3 regions of the Paenibacillus apis genome follow, and region 2 is predicted to be linked to each of the others. Evidence: riboswitches for the same ligand, from Rfam matches in the RefSeq annotation. Region 2 holds a riboswitch; each other region holds the start of a gene.
The links. Region 2 has a riboswitch for thiamine pyrophosphate ahead of KI362_RS18915 (ABC transporter substrate-binding protein). Riboswitches for the same ligand answer to the same signal wherever they lie in the genome.
Positions count from the first base shown of each region.

Region 1: linked by a shared signal. The riboswitch ahead of KI362_RS16345 (ECF transporter S component) and the one ahead of KI362_RS18915 (ABC transporter substrate-binding protein) in region 2 are both predicted to bind thiamine pyrophosphate.
Region 3: linked by a shared signal. The riboswitch ahead of tenA (thiaminase II) and the one ahead of KI362_RS18915 (ABC transporter substrate-binding protein) in region 2 are both predicted to bind thiamine pyrophosphate.

Region 1 covers NZ_BORS01000011.1:78,470-84,949, forward strand. Annotated here, with positions in the region: gene KI362_RS16325 (aminotransferase class I/II-fold pyridoxal phosphate-dependent enzyme) at 1-411, opposite strand, end outside; gene KI362_RS16330 (helix-turn-helix transcriptional regulator) at 589-1,374, shown strand; gene KI362_RS16335 (hypothetical protein) at 1,586-2,494, shown strand; gene asd (archaetidylserine decarboxylase) at 2,459-3,280, opposite strand; TPP riboswitch at 3,663-3,774, shown strand; gene KI362_RS16345 (ECF transporter S component) at 3,875-4,513, shown strand; gene KI362_RS16350 (ABC transporter ATP-binding protein) at 4,516-6,132, shown strand; gene KI362_RS16355 (energy-coupling factor transporter transmembrane component T family protein) at 6,129-6,480, shown strand, end outside.
Region 2 covers NZ_BORS01000014.1:30,131-36,610, reverse strand. Annotated here, with positions in the region: gene KI362_RS18935 (lactonase family protein) at 1-791, opposite strand, end outside; gene KI362_RS18930 (CcdC family protein) at 1,110-1,589, shown strand; gene KI362_RS18925 (cold-shock protein) at 1,710-1,919, opposite strand; gene KI362_RS18920 (cold-shock protein) at 2,015-2,215, opposite strand; TPP riboswitch at 2,657-2,769, shown strand; gene KI362_RS18915 (ABC transporter substrate-binding protein) at 2,955-3,947, shown strand; gene KI362_RS18910 (thiamine-binding protein) at 4,172-4,468, shown strand; gene KI362_RS18905 (ABC transporter permease) at 4,465-5,238, shown strand; gene KI362_RS18900 (ABC transporter ATP-binding protein) at 5,249-6,058, shown strand; gene KI362_RS18895 (HD-GYP domain-containing protein) at 6,095-6,480, opposite strand, start outside.
Region 3 covers NZ_BORS01000009.1:72,393-78,872, forward strand. Annotated here, with positions in the region: gene htpG (molecular chaperone HtpG) at 1-1,489, opposite strand, end outside; gene thiE (thiamine phosphate synthase) at 1,609-2,310, opposite strand; gene thiD (bifunctional hydroxymethylpyrimidine kinase/phosphomethylpyrimidine kinase) at 2,310-3,146, opposite strand; gene thiM (hydroxyethylthiazole kinase) at 3,143-3,997, opposite strand; gene tenA (thiaminase II) at 4,015-4,704, opposite strand; TPP riboswitch at 4,824-4,926, opposite strand; gene KI362_RS14110 (hypothetical protein) at 4,982-5,350, opposite strand; gene KI362_RS14115 (sensor histidine kinase) at 5,432-6,480, opposite strand, start outside.

The DNA.
Region 1 (6,480 bases), on a different contig from region 2:
TTCATCCACAAACAAATCGGCAACAATACTCAGGCCGTGGGTCAGCGCATTGGTCGCAATCGGATTGCCGAAGGCTTTGTCCGCCATCGCCGGATTCTCGGCAAGCATCTTCTCCCGCCATACCTTGCGGAGCTCCGGCTTGCCTGCTGGAGGAGCATAAGGATAAAGGTCCTGCGGTTTGTAGGCAGATAAGGAGTCCTGAATGGCAGGTAAATGCATGGGTACGCCATTTTCGGTCGCGATGCCAATGGTTGCATTGAACTTTTTAGCGCCTGCCGCTGCTTCGGCGGATTGGCTCAAGATGCCTTCCTTCGGGAAATAAATCTCCCGGCCCAGCTCGGACAGCATGTCATACACATGAATGTTGCCGGATTTCAGAGATTCATTCAGTTGCTCTGCAAGTGGATTCATTTTCTTTATTCATCCTTCCGATCGGTTGTAATGGGCGATTCCCTTTTATAATTGCCTAACATTATATCATCTGCCCTATGAAACGTCACGGTCAAATCATAGATGAATGAGGATATTTATGAAATGATCATTTCGGAGTATAATTAGAAAAATATCAAGATTTAAGGAGGCTAAACGATGCTACATTTATCACCGTCCTCGTTCATTTTGAAGCCGGCCTTTGCCAAAATTGTGTGCGAGCCCGGTTGGAAATGGCATAAGCGCGAGAAGCCTCTGCAGAACTACGACTTGTTCTATGTGTGGAGTGGAGAAGGCACTGTCGTATTGAATGACCACCCGATTGAAGTCGGCCCCGGAAGCTGTTTTTTGTTCCGCAAGGGCGATCACACCAGTGCGACCCACAACCCTCAGCGCCCGCTCGTATTAACGTACATCCATTTCGATGTCAGTGAGCCGGCGGAGGAGGTTCCAGTCTCCTACCGCAAGCTGGAGGATCGGCTGGATTTTGAATACATGCTCTCCCGCTATGTCCGCCTGTTCCTTGTGAAGGCCTACGGGGCTGAAGAGGAGGCGAGACTTCTGCTGAAGCAAATGCTCATTCACCTGCTCCGTGAAGAACGCGGAGTTCCCCAGGAAAAAAAGGTAAGCAACCAGTTGAATGAAGTCATTCAGGAAATTGCCAATTATGTACTGCAGCGGCCCAGTCTGAATCATAAAGTAGAGGATTTGGCGGCACGCGCCGGGCTGTCTCCAAGATATTTCTCCATCAAGTTCAAAGAAATTATCGGACAATCCGTGCAGTCTTACATTATCAAATCGAGAATTGACCGCGCTCAGCATTTGCTGCTTCACGCTGGAATGAATGTGACTGAGGTAGCCGATGCGCTTGGCTACCGTGATATTTTCTTTTTTAGCAGACAATTCAAGCAATACACCGGAAAAAGTCCCTCAGAAATTCGCTGAATGTGAGATCATGCTTAAGCGGACAGGCCCTCAATGCCATGTCCGTTTTTTTTGTACTCGACTTTGGTCCAGTAGAATACCAGTCTGAGGGTGGTATTTAATTCGACTTCAAAAATCTATACTGAAATAGAATATTGAGAAAAAATTACAACAGCGGTCAAAGGACACTTCACCTGTTCACTGGGCTTACAATCAAGGAGGAACATTATTTATGAATAAGAAAAGGTCGAGCTTTAGCCAGGTGGCTTTAGTCACAGGGGTGACGGTATTATCGTTCATGCTGCTGTCCGGGTGTAAATCCGTGGAGGAGTCGGTAGACGGAGTCATTGGAGGCGGTACAAAGGAAGCCGTGAATTCAGCTGCGCAAGCCGTAGCCCGAGCGGTAGAAGAGGGACAGGAATTGACCGCGCTGGGAAATGATTCAGATAGCCTTGTACTGGAAGCCTCTTCATCTGTAGGAAAAGTCAGCGGGATGATTATCGACCACGAAATAGGCAATATTGAGATTGCCTCAAGCGCGGACGACCAAATTCGGGTATCTGCCCGAATTTACGATCTGAACAGCAAGTCAGTCAGCAAGAACCTGGAGAAGGTTTTTGAACAGGCTGCAGTCTCAATACAGGCAGAGGGGACACAAGCACGCATCCGGGTTCATGCCAGGGACGACGAACGGAAAGACTTGTGGGACTGGGCAAAGTCTAAATATAAGAACAATGGATTCGGGGTGGATTATAAGATCGAGTTGCCGACAGCTATAAGCTCCTACAAGGTATCCAATAACGTCGGGAATATCGAGTTGACCGGATTGACAGGGGCGTTCGAATTAAAAAATGAGGTGGGGAATGTTGACCTCGTCTCGGCTGGAATTGCAGGGGCATCGAAGATTAATGTCTCGACAGGAAGCGTCGAATTGGATGTCCAGTCCCTTGAGAACAAAGGCAAGCTTGCCGTAAACGTTGCACTGGGGGATATTCATGCCACCCTTGCGGATACTGTGGATAGCAGTGTAGATACAGAAGTGGGACTGGGGGAAGTGTCCAGCAGCTTAAATAAGAGCCGCATGGGTAAAGACGGCTCTATCTCCTTAGCTGTTGACGTCGGCAACGTCGATGTTAACTGAGGGAACCAGGAAAGCTCCCAAGGATTGCCCCATTTGAACCTTCTGGCCTTCTTTTAGCGAAGGATCAGGTTGAAACGTTCCATTCTGGGTAAGAAGCACAACGGTGGAGCCAAACTCGAAATAAGCAAGGTCGTCGCCCTGATTCCAGGAGACGGCTTTGTCGTCGCTATAACGGATACTGCTGACGTTCATAGCCCCAACCTTGATCAAGGCAAGCTCACCTAAAGAATGTCGAATATAGGTAATCAGCCGCTCGTTCCGACTCAATACCTTGTTCATATGACGCATTCCGAACTCATTAACAGGATAAACCTTACCGTGAATATGTTCCTTCTCGAGCAGTGTTCCCGATACGGGTGCATGAATTCGGTGATAATCAGTTGGGCTAAGGTATAGGACGAACGCATATCCATGCTCGTAAGCCGGTAATCTTGGCGAATGATTAAGCAGCTCGGATACGCTGTAATCCTGCCCCTTCACATTAAGAATCGTCCCTGCAGAAATCTCCCCCATGTAGGTGATTTTTGCATCGACCGGACTAATTAATCCGTGCTCCGATAATTGAAGCGTTCTCATCCCCGCCTTCAGTCTTCGCGTGAAAAACTCATTCAATGTCTGGTATTCACGCACTTCCTTCTCTGCCTCATGCAGCGGAATACCGTAAGATTTGGCAAACCAGGGAATCAGATGCCGGCTCATCCCTGAATGGGAGAATCGCCCCATTAAGTTAGAAATCCATTTTCGGGAAGACAGTTCAGTCATCCACTTCATCCAGTTCACAGCCAATGTATATCCCCCTAACCTTTGTTGAACAGGCATCCTCCTGTTCTCACTTCCGCTAATATTGACACAGAATAAGGACGAAATCAATATAGATATAAGTTGAACTATTGAATATTACGTCTTGGGGGCAACGTGTGAAGTGTGCTTACGATCGCTGTTGTTCGCGGATTTCTTGAATTGAACTAAGATGTTATACGGTAGAAATCCACTCACAAAGGCGAACGCTTACGAGCTTATGCTCCCGAAGCAGCTTTCCTGCAGAAAGCTTTCACTTCAGCACACTTCACACTTATGCCCTTTCTACTCAGATTTATAGTTCAACTTATATTGTCTATATTTTTAGCTTGTGTCTCTGGAAGGTTTTGGAGTATAGTAGTGTCAATTGAATACGGGATACGGGAGCTTGAGTGAATCAGGCTGAGATAGCAGCATAATCCGCTGCGAACCGTTAATCTGATCTGGATAATGCCAGCGTAGAGAATCTGTCGTCTTGTCATGCACTTTTGTTGTATAGGCAGGCCAATTTACAGCCGTCTGAGCATATTCAGCCGGTTTTTTTGCGTATCCCGGAATATCAAACAGAAGGAGAGATCAAGGATGAATGAACAAAGAAATTCAAGAAGCGGAGGGAGCCGTCTCGCTCCAAACGGCAGAGGAGGCAAGGGGCTGAAGCTGAGTGATATTCTGGTAACGGTATTGATCTCTGTCGTCCTTGGAGTGGTCTATCACTTTTGGAGCTCGGTATACAAGTTGTTCTCCCCCTTGTTTTTTCAGGCGGATGAACTGGTGTACGGGATGTGGTTCATTGCTCCAACGCTGGTCTTTTTACTGATTCGTAAGCCGGGAGTCGCTCTGCTTGCTGAGGTTGCTGCAGCACATGTGGAAATTCTGTTTGGCAGTGAATGGGGAATTCAACTGGTGCTGTATAGCGTACTGCAAGGGCTTGGGGCGGAGCTGGTATTTGCGTTGTTCCGGTATCGTAAATTTTCAGGCTCCGTGGCGGCCTTGGCAGGTGTTGGCGCCGCTGCGGGATCGTTGATTCCCGATATTTACTACGGTTATGTCGGGGACACCCAAACCTGGCTATTAATCGCCAAGTACGGCATGCGGGCAGTCAGTTCAGCTGTGATCGCCGGTTACCTGGCCTTTGCGCTGGCCAAGGCGGTGGAGGCCACCGGAGTCACCTCTCTGCTTCGGCCAGTAGCAGAACGAGATTATGCGGCTTTGGAAGATTAGAGATGGGTGGATTGCATTGTGAAGCCATATCTTCGGACTTACATGCTGAAGCAACTGGCGATACCGTCTCACTGGCCGCTGCGGTTTGGGATTTGCGGCTTAAATTTCCCGAAGGGGAAGCATTTGTTTTCAAAGACCTCTCCTTTTCGGTGAAACGAGGGGAGAAGCTGCTTGTATTAGGACCAAGCGGCAGCGGGAAATCGACGCTGCTCCAAGTGCTTGCAGGCATCGTTCCGGGACTTGTGGAGGTGCCTATGAGATGCTCGGGGCAAGTGCTTCCTGCTTCCTGGGGAATGCTGTTCCAGGACCCGGACGCTCAGTTTTGTATGCCTTATGTGGATGAAGAGTTGGCTTTCGTATTGGAAAACCGGGGGGTGGCTAGGGAAGAAATGCTGCCCAGGATGCGCGATGTGCTGAGAAAAGTAGGGCTCGATTTGAAGGAAATTCATCTTCTGATCGGGACATTGTCCCAGGGCATGAAGCAGCGGTTGGCGCTGGCCTCCATTCTGCTGATGGATCCCGACGTGCTGCTGCTTGACGAGCCTTCCGCCCTGCTGGATCCCGAGGGAAGAAGACAGATCTGGGAGGCGGTTTCTGAGGTGGCGGAGGACAGGACGCTCATTATCGTCGAACATCGGATCGAAGAATTGCTTGATTTGGGGCTTGTGGATCGGGTAGCTTTGTTCGGACCAAGCGGACAGCTTCTGGGCCAAGGCGCTCCCGAGGAATTGTTTGTCCACTGCCGAAAGGAGCTGGAGGAGTACGGGATCTGGCATCCTGGCGTCTGGAGTCGTTTTCGGTTTACGGCAGGCAGTCAAATAGAACAGGGCGGGAGCCTTCAGCCAGGTTCAGGTCCTTTCCTGCCTTCAGCCGAACGGTTGGACCGGCCTATTATCGAACTCTCCGAGTTCCGGGGCTTTCGCGGGCACCAGAAAGTCATTCAAGTCAAGCGGGCCGAGGTGTACGCTGGAGATTTTATTGCGGTTACGGGGCCGAACGGAGCCGGAAAAAGCTCGCTTCTGCTTGCGCTAATGGGACTGCTTCCCTCTGAAGGTAGTTATCATCTGCTGGGGGAACGGTTCGGGGGAAAAAAGCTTCGAAAACGACAAGTCCAATCGCTGTCGAAGAGAATCGGATTCGTCTTTCAAAATCCCGAGTTTCAGTTTGTCGAGAACCGGGTGGATCAGGAGATCGGATTTTCTTTAAGGGAAGAGGGATTATCTCCCGAAGAGATCAGGCAGCGGGTGGATCATGCGTTGGACCAATTTGGTCTTGCCGGACTGGAGCAGCGCCATCCGTACCAATTATCACTTGGACAGAAGCGGAGATTGAGCGTGGCGGGCGCGGCCGTCCTGAAGAGACCGGTGTTGTTGCTTGATGAGCCGACGTTCGGACAGGATGCTGTGAACACGTTTGCCATTTTGAACTTGTGCGAGGATCTTCGGCGCAGTGGAGTGGCGATTGTGATGGTGACTCACGAGGAACAGATCGCGGAAGCGGTAGCTACCCGCCGATGGGAAGTCAGAGAAGGAACCCTGACCGATTATGGGTACACGGACCGGGGAACCCTGCTCCCGCATCATATATGCGAAGCCGGCATGGCGGAGGCAATGCTATGAATACATGGCTGACTCCCTCCGCAATCACATGGATGCACCGGGCTAATCCGGTGCTTAAACTACTGTTCGTCATCGGGCTCTTTTTTGTGGCCTTATTTACGCACAGGACTGATTTTATGTTCTACCAGGCGGTGCTATTTACGCTGCTGTTGTTCTGGCAAAGCGGGTACTCCTTCTGGAAGGTGCTCTTGCTTGTGCTGTCTTTCGGCCTGGTATTTATATCCTCCTCTTCGACAATGATCCTGTTCGGTAAAGGGGATGTGCTGTGGTGGGAATGGGGATTATTCCGAATTACGGAGGAGAGCTTCTACCGCGGAATTCATATCGGATTTAAATCGGTGACCATTG
Region 2 (6,480 bases):
ACGTATCGGCCGTCCGGAGACAGATGGAGGTCAGCCGGGTAATTCTCTCCCCCAAAGTCCTCTGGTACGGTTGAAACATGCTGGAGAATCTCCAAATGGCCTTGAATGCGGTTATAGGCAAATACCGTAATCGTACTGTTCAGCTCATTGATCGCATAGGCATGCTCCCCGTTCGGATGAATAAGGAAGTGGCGCGGCCCTGAACCCGGCGGAAGCTCCACTTTTCCTGCCGTAGTCAGCTTTCCTTCACTTAGATCGTAATAGATAATCTGATCCAGCCCCAGATCGCATACATAAGCATAGCGTCCGTTAGCATCAGGAACAATGCTATGGGCATGAGCCGCCTCCTGCCGGTCCTCGCGGAATCCCTGGCCCACATGCTGGACTAGGGCCGCAAGCTCGGCAGCGGCTCCCCGCTCATCCAGCACATAACGATTCACATGGCCGCTGGAATAGTTGGCCGCATACAGGCTGCCCCTTCCATCCAACGATAAATGACATGGATCCGCACCTTCTGTCGAAATCCGAGCCAGTTGGGTCAGCTTCCCGTTCTCCCGATCAATTTCATAACTGAACACTGCCCCCTCACTTTGCTCGCTGACAGCATAGAGACGGGTATAATCCTGATTGACGACCAGGAACGAGGGGTTCTTAATACCCGAAGCGCCATGCAGCAGTTGAAGCGCTCCCGTGTTGTTATCCAGCTCGCAGAGATGAATGCCATCGCTGCTCTCCTCTGCATAAGATCCTACATAGAACAACAGCTTATCATCCCGGTTTATGTTATTCATTATAATTCCTCCCTGGAGGTTAATTGAAACAGAAGATGCAGAATATGTTATAATGTTCTAAATAAGTTGAACTAAAGATTGTACACTGGAGGCAACGTGTGAAGTGTTCTTACGATCGCTGTTGTTCACGGATTTCTTTGACTGGACTAAGCCATCATAGCGTAGAAATCCGTTCACAAAGGCGAACGCTAACGCTTCTTCAGCACACTTCACACTTTTGCCCTTTCTGTGTATTTTTTTGTTCAACTTATATAGCTTATAGAGGATGTTCAACGAAGTATCACTTAATGATCTGCTGTCAAGAAAGGGATCTGTTAAATGAGCCAACTATTAGATTCGCCGTATTTCCAGCTGTTCTTTACAATCGGGGCCGCATTGATGGCCATATCGGTCCTTATCGTCCGGCTCAAGGCGAGCCGCCGGCCTGTGACGATCAGGAAGATTATCATCCCTCCGCTGGGAATGGCTACCGGCTTCCTAATGTTTATTGAGCCGCAAATGCGAATCCCATGGATTTGGGTGATTGTCGCGTTTGCTGCCGGATGGTTTCTGTTCTCCTACCCCTTGGTTCGTACCACCCATTTCGAGACAGTTGATGGAGAAGTGTATGCCAAGCGTTCACCAGGCTTCGCCTATATCCTGATCGGACTGCTAGCTGTTCGCCTTGCTCTGCATGAGGTCGTAGAGCAGTATATTTCCGTGCTGCAGACGGGCTCCGTCTTCTTCATCCTTGCGTTCGGAATGATTCTCCGCTGGAGATTGTTTATGTACACGAAATTCAAGGCGATTCAGCATTAGTTCCAAGATATTTCATTTCATTCGGAGATGCAATCCCCTGCTCTCATGAAAACAAGCTGCCTTCCGGCCTTTGCCGGGAAGCAGCTTGTTTGTTGTTGCAGAATCAGTGTTAATCTGGGACTAACCTTCGGATTTCAGGGAACTGGAATTAATCAGCTGAGGCAAGAGCTTGGTTCCCTTTACCATTTCAGAGGAACACAGCGGACATACCGGATTATAATCAAACGCAAAGTTATCCCTCATCCATCCGTTGCAATCATCGCTTATGCAAGACCAAACTGCGGTGTTCTCCTCAGGAATCTCTTCAATCGTTTTTTTACGGTAGTTCATGATTACCTCCTAGAATGTTATCTATTGCCAGCGTGCCGAAAAAGAATACAAAAGCCGCCCTCAACGCGGGGGCGTTAAGGGCAGCCGGCTCTGCATTACAGTTTTACGACATTCTCGGCTTGCGGCCCGCGATTGCCCTGAACCACATTAAATTGAACGCGAGCGCCTTCGTCCAGCGATTTAAAGCCATCGCCGGTAATCGCGCTGTAATGAACGAAAACATCCTTGCCGCCTTCAACCTCGATAAATCCGAAGCCTTTTTCGGCATTGAACCATTTTACTGTTCCAGTTTCCATGTTTGTTGCCTCCTCGATACAGATTAACATGTTCCTTTTTTCGTAAAAAAAATTCACACATTGAAAAAAGTTCACTTTAAGAGGTTGTTCAAAAAGTCGTCTTCCCAGGACGGAGTTGTTCGAGGAGTAAATTCGACATCGAATCTTGAATTCAGCCGGGCCTTCCGTTGCTCACGTAGATCTGTCTACGCTCCGCTACTCAGTCCCTAGCTTCATCCAACCTTCTCGGTCCTGTAAACCCGACTTTTTGAACTCGCACTTTTAAAAAATTGACACTCTTTTCAACATGCGAATATCACTTCTTTAAATTTCCAGATGTATTAATTATACTCTGCTGGAAATTAAAAAGCAAATCAATCAGCAAGGATACCCGAGGAATTTTCAGCTTGCCTGCTGGACAGACGGGGGTTACGTGTCTATAATGACTAGTGTATCCGCAGTTACATAGTTCGGGGGAGCTGGAATAAGGCCGGCTGAGATTGTATCCCATCAAGATACTGACCCTTTAACCTGATCTGGGTAATGCCAGCGTAGGAAGAATGACAGAGCATGGCTCGCATATTTTGCCATGAACCTACGCGTCCCGCATTCGGGGCGCTTTTTTTATCCCAATACGCCGTGCAAGGAACTCTATCGCATGTTCTTCACGGTTCAGGAGAACGTAAACCTATCGCTGCGGAAATTCATGCACTAGAAGGAGTGGATTTCTGTGAAGAAAAAAACGCTGTTCCCGCTCGCTATGGCCATCTTGATTGCAGCCATGCTTGCGGGCTGCGGAAATCAGGGCAGCACTACAGACAGCTCTGAAGGAACAAATGGGCAAGCAGCCCTGAAGGACGTAACCGTTGTGCTGGACTGGAGCCCCAACACGAATCACACCGGACTTTATGCCGCCAGGGAATTGGGGTATTACGAAGCGGAAGGATTGAATGTAGAGATCGCGCTCCCGGGCTCGGGCGGCGCAGATGCTATGGTTGCTTCCGATGAAGTGCCCTTCGGCGTAAGCGTTCAGGAGAACGTGACCCAGAGCCGCTTGCAAGGGGTTCCGCTCGTCTCGATCGCGGCGGTCATCCAGCATAACACGTCAGGCTTCGCGGCTCCGGTAGATCGCGGAATCAAATCGCCTAAGGATTACGAAGGTAAAACTTACGGCGGCTGGGGATCCCCTGTAGAGGAAGCGATTATGAAGTCCATTATGGATGTGGACGGCGGCGATATATCCAAGGTCAAGCTCGTCAATATTGGTGAGGCAGACTACTTCACAGCCGTGAAGCGGGATATTGATTTTGCGTGGATCTTCTATGCGTGGACCGGAATTGAGGCCGAGCTGCGCGGAGAACCGCTGGACATGCAATATATTAAAGATTATTCGGACCAATTGGACTACTATACGCCGGTCATCGTCACCAATGAGAAGACCATTGCAAATGATCCGGACCTGGTGCGGGCATTCATGCGTGCCACCTCCAAGGGTTATCAGTATGCAGCCGAGCATCCGGAGGAATCTGCAGATCTGCTGCTGAAGGCTGTGCCCGAGCTGGACAAAGAGCTGGTGCATGCCAGCCAGAAATGGCTAAGTCCGAAATATCAGGATGATGCACCACGTTGGGGAGAACAAAAGCCGGAAGTCTGGAAGAACTATTCCGACTGGATGTACGAGCGCGGACTGATCGAGCAAGAGCTGGATATCGACAGCGCCTTTACGAACGACTTTTTACCTGAGACGAACTGAATTTATTATTCAACTGATATAAGTGTGGTGAGCAAGTAGCCGGAGAGCCGGTATGGAGCTGAAACAGCGGAAGCGGTCGCCTTTAAACCCTGATTTCAACCTTATCAGGTCCAATTCCCAGAAATCCGGGTTTAACAGCGAGTGTAAGCCCATACCGGCCGCAGGCTCCTATTGTTCACCACACTTACAGATCACTTAATCTAATTCAAGAGAGGATGTTCGCTATGTCAAACACATTGCTCAGTATTCAGATTATTCCTAAGACACCTAACGGTGAGGATTCCATTCCTTATGTAGATCGTGCCATCGAGGTTATCCAGAGCTCCGGGGTCAAATATCAGGTCAATGCCTTGGAGACAACGATGGAAGGAGACCTGGATGAGCTGCTGGAAATCGTGAAAAAGATGAATGTGGCGGTCGCTGAATTCGGAAGCAACAGCATCATTTCGCAGGTTAAAATTGTATACAATCCTGAGAAAGGCGTCAGCATGGATAAGCTGGTCGAGAAATACCGTCCATGAATTCCCGCCGTCTCTGGAACAGGATTTGGCCGCCGCTTGCGGCGGTCATCCTGTTTATACTGGTATGGCAAGTATCCACCTCGCTATTTAATATTGAACAGTGGGTTTTGCCCAGCCCTTCAACCATTGCCGATCAGGCCGTATCTGAAGCCGCTGGCCTCTGGGTCCATACCTTCGCAACGCTTCGCCTGATGCTGCTTGGTTTTGTTATCGGGAGTGTTGTCGGGCTTTTGGTTGCTTTTCTGCTGCACTATATTCCTTTTCTAAAATCCGCCTTATACCCGCTAATCATCCTGAGTCAAAACGTGCCTACGATAGCGCTCGCACCGCTTCTGATGATCTGGTTCGGGTTCGGACTGCTGCCGAAGATTATCGTCATTACACTTGTCTGCTTCTTCCCTGTCGCCGTAGCCGCCATGGACGGACTGACGCGCACGGACCGGGTTATGCTTGACTATATGCGAATGTCCGGGGCATCGAGACGGGCTATCTTCACCAAGCTGGAGGTTCCTCACGCGCTGCCGTCGATTTTCTCCGGATTGAAGATCGCGGCAACCTATAGCGTTATGGGGGCCATTATTGCCGAGTGGATCGGGGCGGACAAAGGAATCGGATATTATATGATGCTGCAAAAAGCGTCATTCCGGACAGACCGCACTTTCGTCGCCATCGCAGTGATTGTCATCGTCAGTCTCGCCATGTTTGCTTTGGTCGCTTTGCTTGAGAAATGGCTGATCCGCTACAATCCAACAGAGGATAAACAGAAATGAGGGGAATTCAATGAACATGATTCAATCCCAGCAACCGAATCTTCCAGCCGCTGCGCTTGAGCTTCAGAGCATCAGCCTTGCGTTCGCCGATGGTTCACAGCGACTGCCCGTATTGAATGATATCTCCCTCACTGTGCCCTCCGGTCAGTTTGTCTCCATTATCGGACCCTCCGGCAGCGGAAAAAGCACGCTCTTTCATGTGATTGGCGGTCTGCTTCGGCCGGAACAGGGGCTTGTACGGATACACGGACAAGATGTGACTGGAGAGCGGGGCTATATCAGCTATGTTCCGCAGAGGCCTGCACTATTTCCCTGGCGAACGACCCGTGATAACATTTTGCTGGCAAGAGAAATCTCCGGAGGTATCGATCAGCATGTTCGCGCCGAGGCGGAGAACTGGATAGCGAAGGCCGGATTAAAGGGCTTCGAGAAGGCTTATCCTCACATGCTGTCCGGAGGAATGCAGCAACGCGCCTCCTTCCTCCGCGGTCTGATTGCTCCGCAGGAGCTGCTCTGTCTGGACGAGCCCTTCAGCTCGCTGGATGAATTAACCCGTCATGAAATGCAGGAATGGCTGCTGGAGCTATGGGAGGAACAACGCCGTTCTGTCTTGCTCATCACACACAGTATTGAGGAAGCTCTCTTGCTCTCGGACACGGTCTACCTGTTCTCCAATCGACCCGCCTCCATTATCCATAAGGTAGATGTCCCCTTTGAGCGGCCCCGCCGCAAGGATATTGCCAATGATCCCGAATTTCTCAGGCTCAAGCGCGAGGTCAGTGAACGTATGGTTGAACAACAACGCAAAAAGCCAATCTGAGCAGCGTTTCCCGCTCGGATTGGCTTCATTTATTTATTATAAGGAATATATATTCAGCGTTTGTTCCGATATTTCCATCATTGCATGCACGATTTCCGGGTCAAACTGAGCGTTGGCATTGCGGATCAGCTCGAGTCTCGCCTCGCTCAGACTGATTCTTCTCCGATAAATTTTGTTTGATGTCATGGAATCAAAGGCATCGAGCACCGCACAGATCCGAGCCCCAAGCGGGATATTCGTACCTGCAAGCCCGTCGGGATATCCTCTGCCATCCCACCGCTCATGGTGATGCCTTACAATCGAGATGATCTCGGGGCTAAAGCCGGGGTCTCCCTCCAGCATCTTCGCACCGATCTCCGGATGACTGCGGATGATCTTCCATTGCTCCTCATTAAAGCTATCCCTTTGCGTGATCAATTCCC
Region 3 (6,480 bases), on a different contig from region 2:
ATTCGGATTCGATGCCGAGATCCCCGCTGGATACGGATTTGAATTCCTTCTCCTTGTAGGTCATGATCATCTTGATGGCGAATTCATCGATATCATCCGTAAAGTACAAGATCTCATAGCCCTTATCCAGCACCATTTCCGTCTGCGGCAGCTTCTCCAGCCGGTCTACCGATTCACCGGTTGCATAGTAAATGTACTTCTGATCCTCCGGCATCCGGGATACGTACTCATCCAACGTAACCAGCTTCTTCTCTTTCGAGGATGTGAACAACAGCAAATCCTGAAGCACATCCTTGTTCATACCATAATCATTGTATACGCCGAACTTCAACTGGCGTCCGAACGAGTCATAGAACTGCTCGTACTTGTCACGCTCATCCTTGAGCAGCGCCAGCAATTGGCTCTTGATCTTGCTCTGGATGTTCTTCGCAATCAGCTTGAGTTGACGGTCATGCTGGAGCATTTCCCGCGAAATGTTCAGCGACAGATCCTCGGAGTCGACCATCCCCTTGACGAAGCTGAAATAGTCCGGGAGCAGATCGCCGCATTTGTTCATAATCAGCACGCCGTTGGAATAGAGCTCCAGCCCTTTTTCATATTCCTTGGTGTAGTAGTCGAACGGAGTCTTCTCTGGAATGAAGAGGATAGCGTTATAGACAACCGCTCCGTCGGCCTTGATATGGATATGAGACACCGGCTTGTCAAAGCCGTAGCGTTTCTCCATGTAGAAATTCTCATAGTCCTCATCTGTCAACTCACTCTTATTCTTGCGCCAGATCGGAACCATACTGTTAACCGTCTGCTCTTCCTGAACCTCCTCGAACTCGCCTTCCGCACCCTCTTTAGGCCGCTGGGTGGTGACCTCCATCTTGATCGGATAACGGATGAAGTCGGAGTATTTCTTGATGATGGATCTCAGGCGGTACTCCTCCAGATATTCATCGTACTGATCATCTTCGGTATTCTCTTTAATGGTCAAAATAATATCGGTACCGACACTCTCCTTCTCCGTCTCGGAGATCGTGTACCCATCCGTTCCTTCCGACTCCCATTTATAGGCTTCACTGCTGCCCAACGCCCGGCTGATGACCGTAACCTTGTCTGCAACCATAAAGGCGGAGTAGAAGCCGACGCCGAATTGACCGATGATATTATGTCCGTCCTTCGCTTCGTTCTCATTCTTGAAGGCAAAAGAGCCGCTATTGGCGATAATGCCAAGGTTATTCTCCAGTTCTTCTTTCGTCATTCCGATCCCCGTATCGGAAATGGTCAGCGTCCGAGCCTGCTTGTCCGCCTTCAATCGAATGAAATAGTCATCCTTGTTGAACGTCAGATTCTCGTCTGTCAATGCCTTGTAATAGATCTTGTCAATAGCATCACTGCTGTTGGAGATCAATTCCCGGAGAAAGATTTCCCGCTGCGTATAGATGGAGTTGATCATCATCTCCAGAAGTCGTTTGGATTCCGCTTTGAACTGCTTCTTGTCCATGGTACTGCTCCTTCCTTTCTTCGCCTGCAAAATTATTAGCACTCTAAAGTTTAGAGTGCTAATCTTATAGTTCTATATTAAATTTCCTCTATTTTTATGTCAATACGGATTCCTCATCCCTATCGATTTATTCGCGTCCTGAGTTGCTGCACGGCATTCCGCACCTGATCGCCCGGAAGCCCTGCCACGGCCGATATCACGGCAATGCCGTCCGCACCGGCTGATATCACCTCCCCGGCACGCTCCAGCGTGATACCTCCGATGCCGACGAGAGGAAGATGAATGCCCGCCTGGCGCAGCCCGGGCAAAATTTGCAGGCCGTGGACGGCGTGAGCGTCCGGCTTGGAGGACGTCGGATAAATCGGCCCGATCCCCAAATAGTCGGCTCCTTGCTGAACCGCACGCTTCGCTTCCTCCAACCGATGAACCGAAACGCCCAGAATTCCCCCTCCGATCCGGGAACGTACCCATTCGGCATCCGCGTCCTCCTGTCCGATGTGCACTCCGTCTGCCTGGAGCTGCAGGGCCAGCTCCACATCATCGTTAATAATGAAGGGAACGCCCGCCTTCCGGCAGAGCTCCTGAAGCTGAAGCCCCAGCTTTATCCTGGCTGCTCCAGTCAGCGAACCGTCGCCCTTCTCCCTATACTGGACCATGGTCGCCCCGCCCGCCAGCGCCTCCCGGATTACGTACAACGGATCATCCTGACAGTTCGCACTCCCGATGACAAGATAGACCTTCAAACACTCGCGCATCACATCCGCAGAAATCTTCCGGCCGTGAGCATTGAAGCGGCTCCCCGAATTGATATGCCCGTCCATCAGCCAAGCACCGCCTGTCTGCGGCGGTATGCCCAATGATTCGTCGGACCATGCCCCTGTCCAAGGCCGAGCCCGTCCTCGATAGCCGCCTGAATGAAGCGGCGGGCAAGCGCGGCCGCTTCGATGCCGGGCAGCCCCTTGGCTAAGCCTGCCGTCAGCGCCGCCGAGAACGTACAGCCAGTGCCGTGCGTGTGCGGTGTCTGGATTCGCGGATAGCTTAGCTCCGTAAAATGCTGCCCGTCATACAGCAGATCGACTACCTGCTGCTCCCCCGGGCCGGAGTCAAGAGCCTCATGACCGCCCTTGATAATGACCAGACCTGGCCCCAGATCAGAAATTCTGACCGCCGCTTCCCGACGGTCCCGGAAACTGTGTATCGGCATACCAGCCAGCACCTCCGCTTCCGGGAGATTCGGCGTCACAACCGCTGCCAGCGGAAGCAGCACCTCCTTCAGTTCCTTCACCGCATCGCTCTGCAGCAATGAGGCTCCTCCCTTGGCGATCATGACGGGATCGACAACGATGCGCTTCATGCCTTGGCTTTTGAATTCCGCAGCCACGGCATGAATGACCTCCGCATCGAACAGCATTCCCGTCTTGACGGCATCTACGCCAAGGTCCTCGGCGACGCTGCGGATCTGCTCCGCCGCTGCTTGTGCCGGCAGAGGATAGACCCCGCTGACGCCTAACGTATTCTGCACCGTCACAGCCGTTATAGCCGACATCCCATAGACTTCTAGCTCCTGAAAGGTTTTCAGATCCGCCTGGATCCCCGCTCCGCCGCCGCTGTCCGAGCCGGCCACCGTCAGTGCTCTAGCCAGTGTCATTCCGTTCACAGCCATCCTCCCGCTTCCGCGGCCGAGAATTCGGCAACCGCCGCATGACCTTTTAGGGAATGCGGATGCAGCTTGGCCAATTCATCCAGGAATGCCGTCTGGAAGCTGCCTGGCCCGAGAGCGGCTGTCCGCTCCGCTGCCCGGGAGGCTGCGGCGCCATAAAAGGCTAAACCTGCCGTCCCTGCCCGCCTCAGGTCGGGTTCTACAGCTGCGAAGGCTCCGAGCACCGAGGTCAGCAAGCACCCCGTCCCCGTCACTTGTGTAAGCAAAGCATCCCCTCCGCTAATGATCCGGGAAATACTGCCGTCCGTAATCACATCCACCTTACCGGTGACCGCAACAACCGAACCGAACTGCTTCGCCGCCTTTCGCCCAATCCCTGCTTGATCAGCACCGCTGTTCTCCCCGGCATCCACGCCTTTGATCGCCAGGTTCTCGCCGAGTAATTGGGCGATCTCGGCGGCGTTTCCGCGCAGGAGCGAGATACGTACTTCCCGCAGGATGCGGAGGGACGATTCCGTGCGAAACCTCGTGGCTCCCGCTCCGACCGGATCCAGCAGCACCGGCACCCCTGCAGCGTTTGCGGCTTGGCCGGCCAGGATCATCGCATCCACCTGTTCCCGGCTGAGCGTCCCGATATTCAATACCAGCGCACCCGCCTGGGCAGCCATGTCGGCCACCTCCTCAGGCGCATAGGCCATTACCGGAGAAGCCCCCAGCGCATAGAGCCCGTTGGCCGTAAAATTGGTCACCACAACGTTAGTCATGTTATGGACGAGCGGCTTTACCTGCTGCAATTTCGTGATCAATCCTGCGAATTCGTTCTCCGGAATGCTTGAACTCTTGCCCATATTCCAATTCATCATCATCAACCCTTCACCAAAGTATTCGATTCTACCGGCCATGTCTCCACCCGCCAGGCCATATCCCAAAACATATATTCCAGTTGGCAGCTATGACGGAAATGCTCGGCCATACGCGCCCGTTCGCCGGCGGTAGCCTCCGCCGCCAAGCGATCCGCAAGCTCGCATAACCGCTCCGTGCTTCCTCCGGACAGCTTGCCGTAAAATTCGATCCACTCCCGGAACGGGTGAGCTTCTTGCGGCGGCAATTCGGCCATGAGCCGTTGTCCGATTTCGACATACGTCCAGGGACAAGGCAGCAGGGCGGCTGCTATTTCGCCGAGGCTCCCCTCATGTGCCACCGTCAGCATATGGCGGATATAATGATGCGCCGACGGAGCAAGCGGATCTCCCTGAAGCTCCTCATAGCGCACCCCGGCCGCCGTGCAAAAATTCTGATGCGGATGCACCTCGCTGTGAAGAATAAACCCGATCTGCTCTTGAAACATAGCGATGTCTTCCCGCCGGGAGCATTTTGAAATCGCAATTCCATAGATTCGCATAAACGCATTCAAATATTCATAATCTTGCTTCACATAATGGATCAGCTGCTCCCTGTCCAGTTTCCCTCCGGCTATTCCCCTTACAAAGGGATGCTTGAAGATCGCTGCGAACAAGTCGTCATTTTCCTTGCGCAGTTGCTCGGTAAAGCTCATTTCCCCACCTCCGTCAATCCTTGAATTGGAATAATCAAAATCCACGCGAAAAAGCCGCCCCGATAGCGGAGCGGCTGTTGACTGATCGACGAAGTGCCGATAAATCGGACAGATCGAAAAGTTGACCGGCTCCACTTCCCTACGCTAGTACGAACTAGATCAGGTTCAAAGGGTCCAAGATCACTCTTGTCTCAGCCGCTGCCGGCTCCCCTAGTGGAATTTCTTATTCACTTGGTTATTAATCTATCCATATTTTCCCTGATTGTCAATAAGCCGGCTACTTTTTGTCCACCTGTACCACGGTCACATTTTTCACAGCATACGTGTCTTTGATCTTCTCTTCGGAAATAATCTTAAGCTTGATCAGACTGGAAATCTTACTGTTATCCGGCTTGGACAGCATCCGCCACAGCTCCAGATCGGGCAGGGTCTCATATAATCGGTTCTCGTCATATTCTCTTCGCTGCTGGACAATCAGTTTGATCTCATAATTCTCCAGCTCCAAGCGGTTCGAGTCCTGCTCCTTACAGCTGTCTAAAATCTGTTGCCGGAGCTCTGAGAGTTCCTGATCCAGCTCCTTTTGCAGCACTTTGATCTCAAAGTACCGTTCTGCAATTCCATCCAGCTTCTTGTCCTCTACGCTCACACGCCTCACACTCCTTGCTTCAAGGATATGCGGGCAGCTCTTAAGTTAGGACAGAGAAGGAGCAGCCTCCCAGCTACCCAGCTAGACAGCGTTGGCCGAAGGCTCACAAAGCGGCAGGGTGATGGCAAATTCCGTCCCTTGCCTCGGCTCGCTTCGAACCTGCACACTTCCTCCCAGCTCCTCAATGACCTGATAAGAGAAAGCCAATCCCAGCCCGGTACCGGTTGTCTTTGTCGAGTAAAAGACGGAGCCCAGACGCTCAGCCTGCTCCCTGCTCATCCCGATGCCATTATCCCGCACATAGAGAAGGGCCTCGTTATCAAGGGGCTCAAGCGTTAGGGACACAACCGCATTTTCCGTATCATAGCAGGCTTCAATTGCATTTTTAATCAGGTTCATCAGCACCTGCTTAATCTTCTCCGGATTCCCCATCACTCTGCAGCCCCCATCCTCATGCTGAAGTTGGAGCTCTACATTGTTCATATTTGCATACGGGCGCATGACATCCGCCGTAATTTGCAGAATCGCGTTCAGATTAACCTGCTCCCGTCGGTCGGTGGACGGCTTGGTGATTGCCAGATACTCAGAGAGAATATATTCCGCCCGCTCCATTTCGCTAACGCAAATCTCAATGTATCTGTGCACCTTCTCCTGATTGCCCGAGGTCTCGCTAATCAGCTTCAAAAATCCTTTTACGGCAGTCAAAGGATTTCTTACCTCATGGACCAGCGAGGCCGCAACTTGGCCGATCGTCTCCAGCTTTTCCTTCTGCGCATAGATGATCGACAGATTCTTATCAATCACCGCCCGCTGAAAGAGAGAGAGCAGCAGCCATATTCCTATAAAGTTCAGAAGGGGCACGTAGAGTAAATAAAACAGAAGACTTTCCTGTAAAATATCAGGATTGTATAGATAGAGCATTACTGTCGGAATCAGCGAAATAAGCAGTGCGGAGACCACGAAAAATAACGGTCTTCGCTTCACTCTGCGGTATAGATGACTGAGCAGAATCGAAACCGGGAACGATACCAGAATCGTCCCCATGGCGATCTCTACGCCAGGCCCCCCCAGGTATAGACGATACACCATGAACCCGGCAAGCAGCACAAAGCCTATACGTAGTCCCCCGA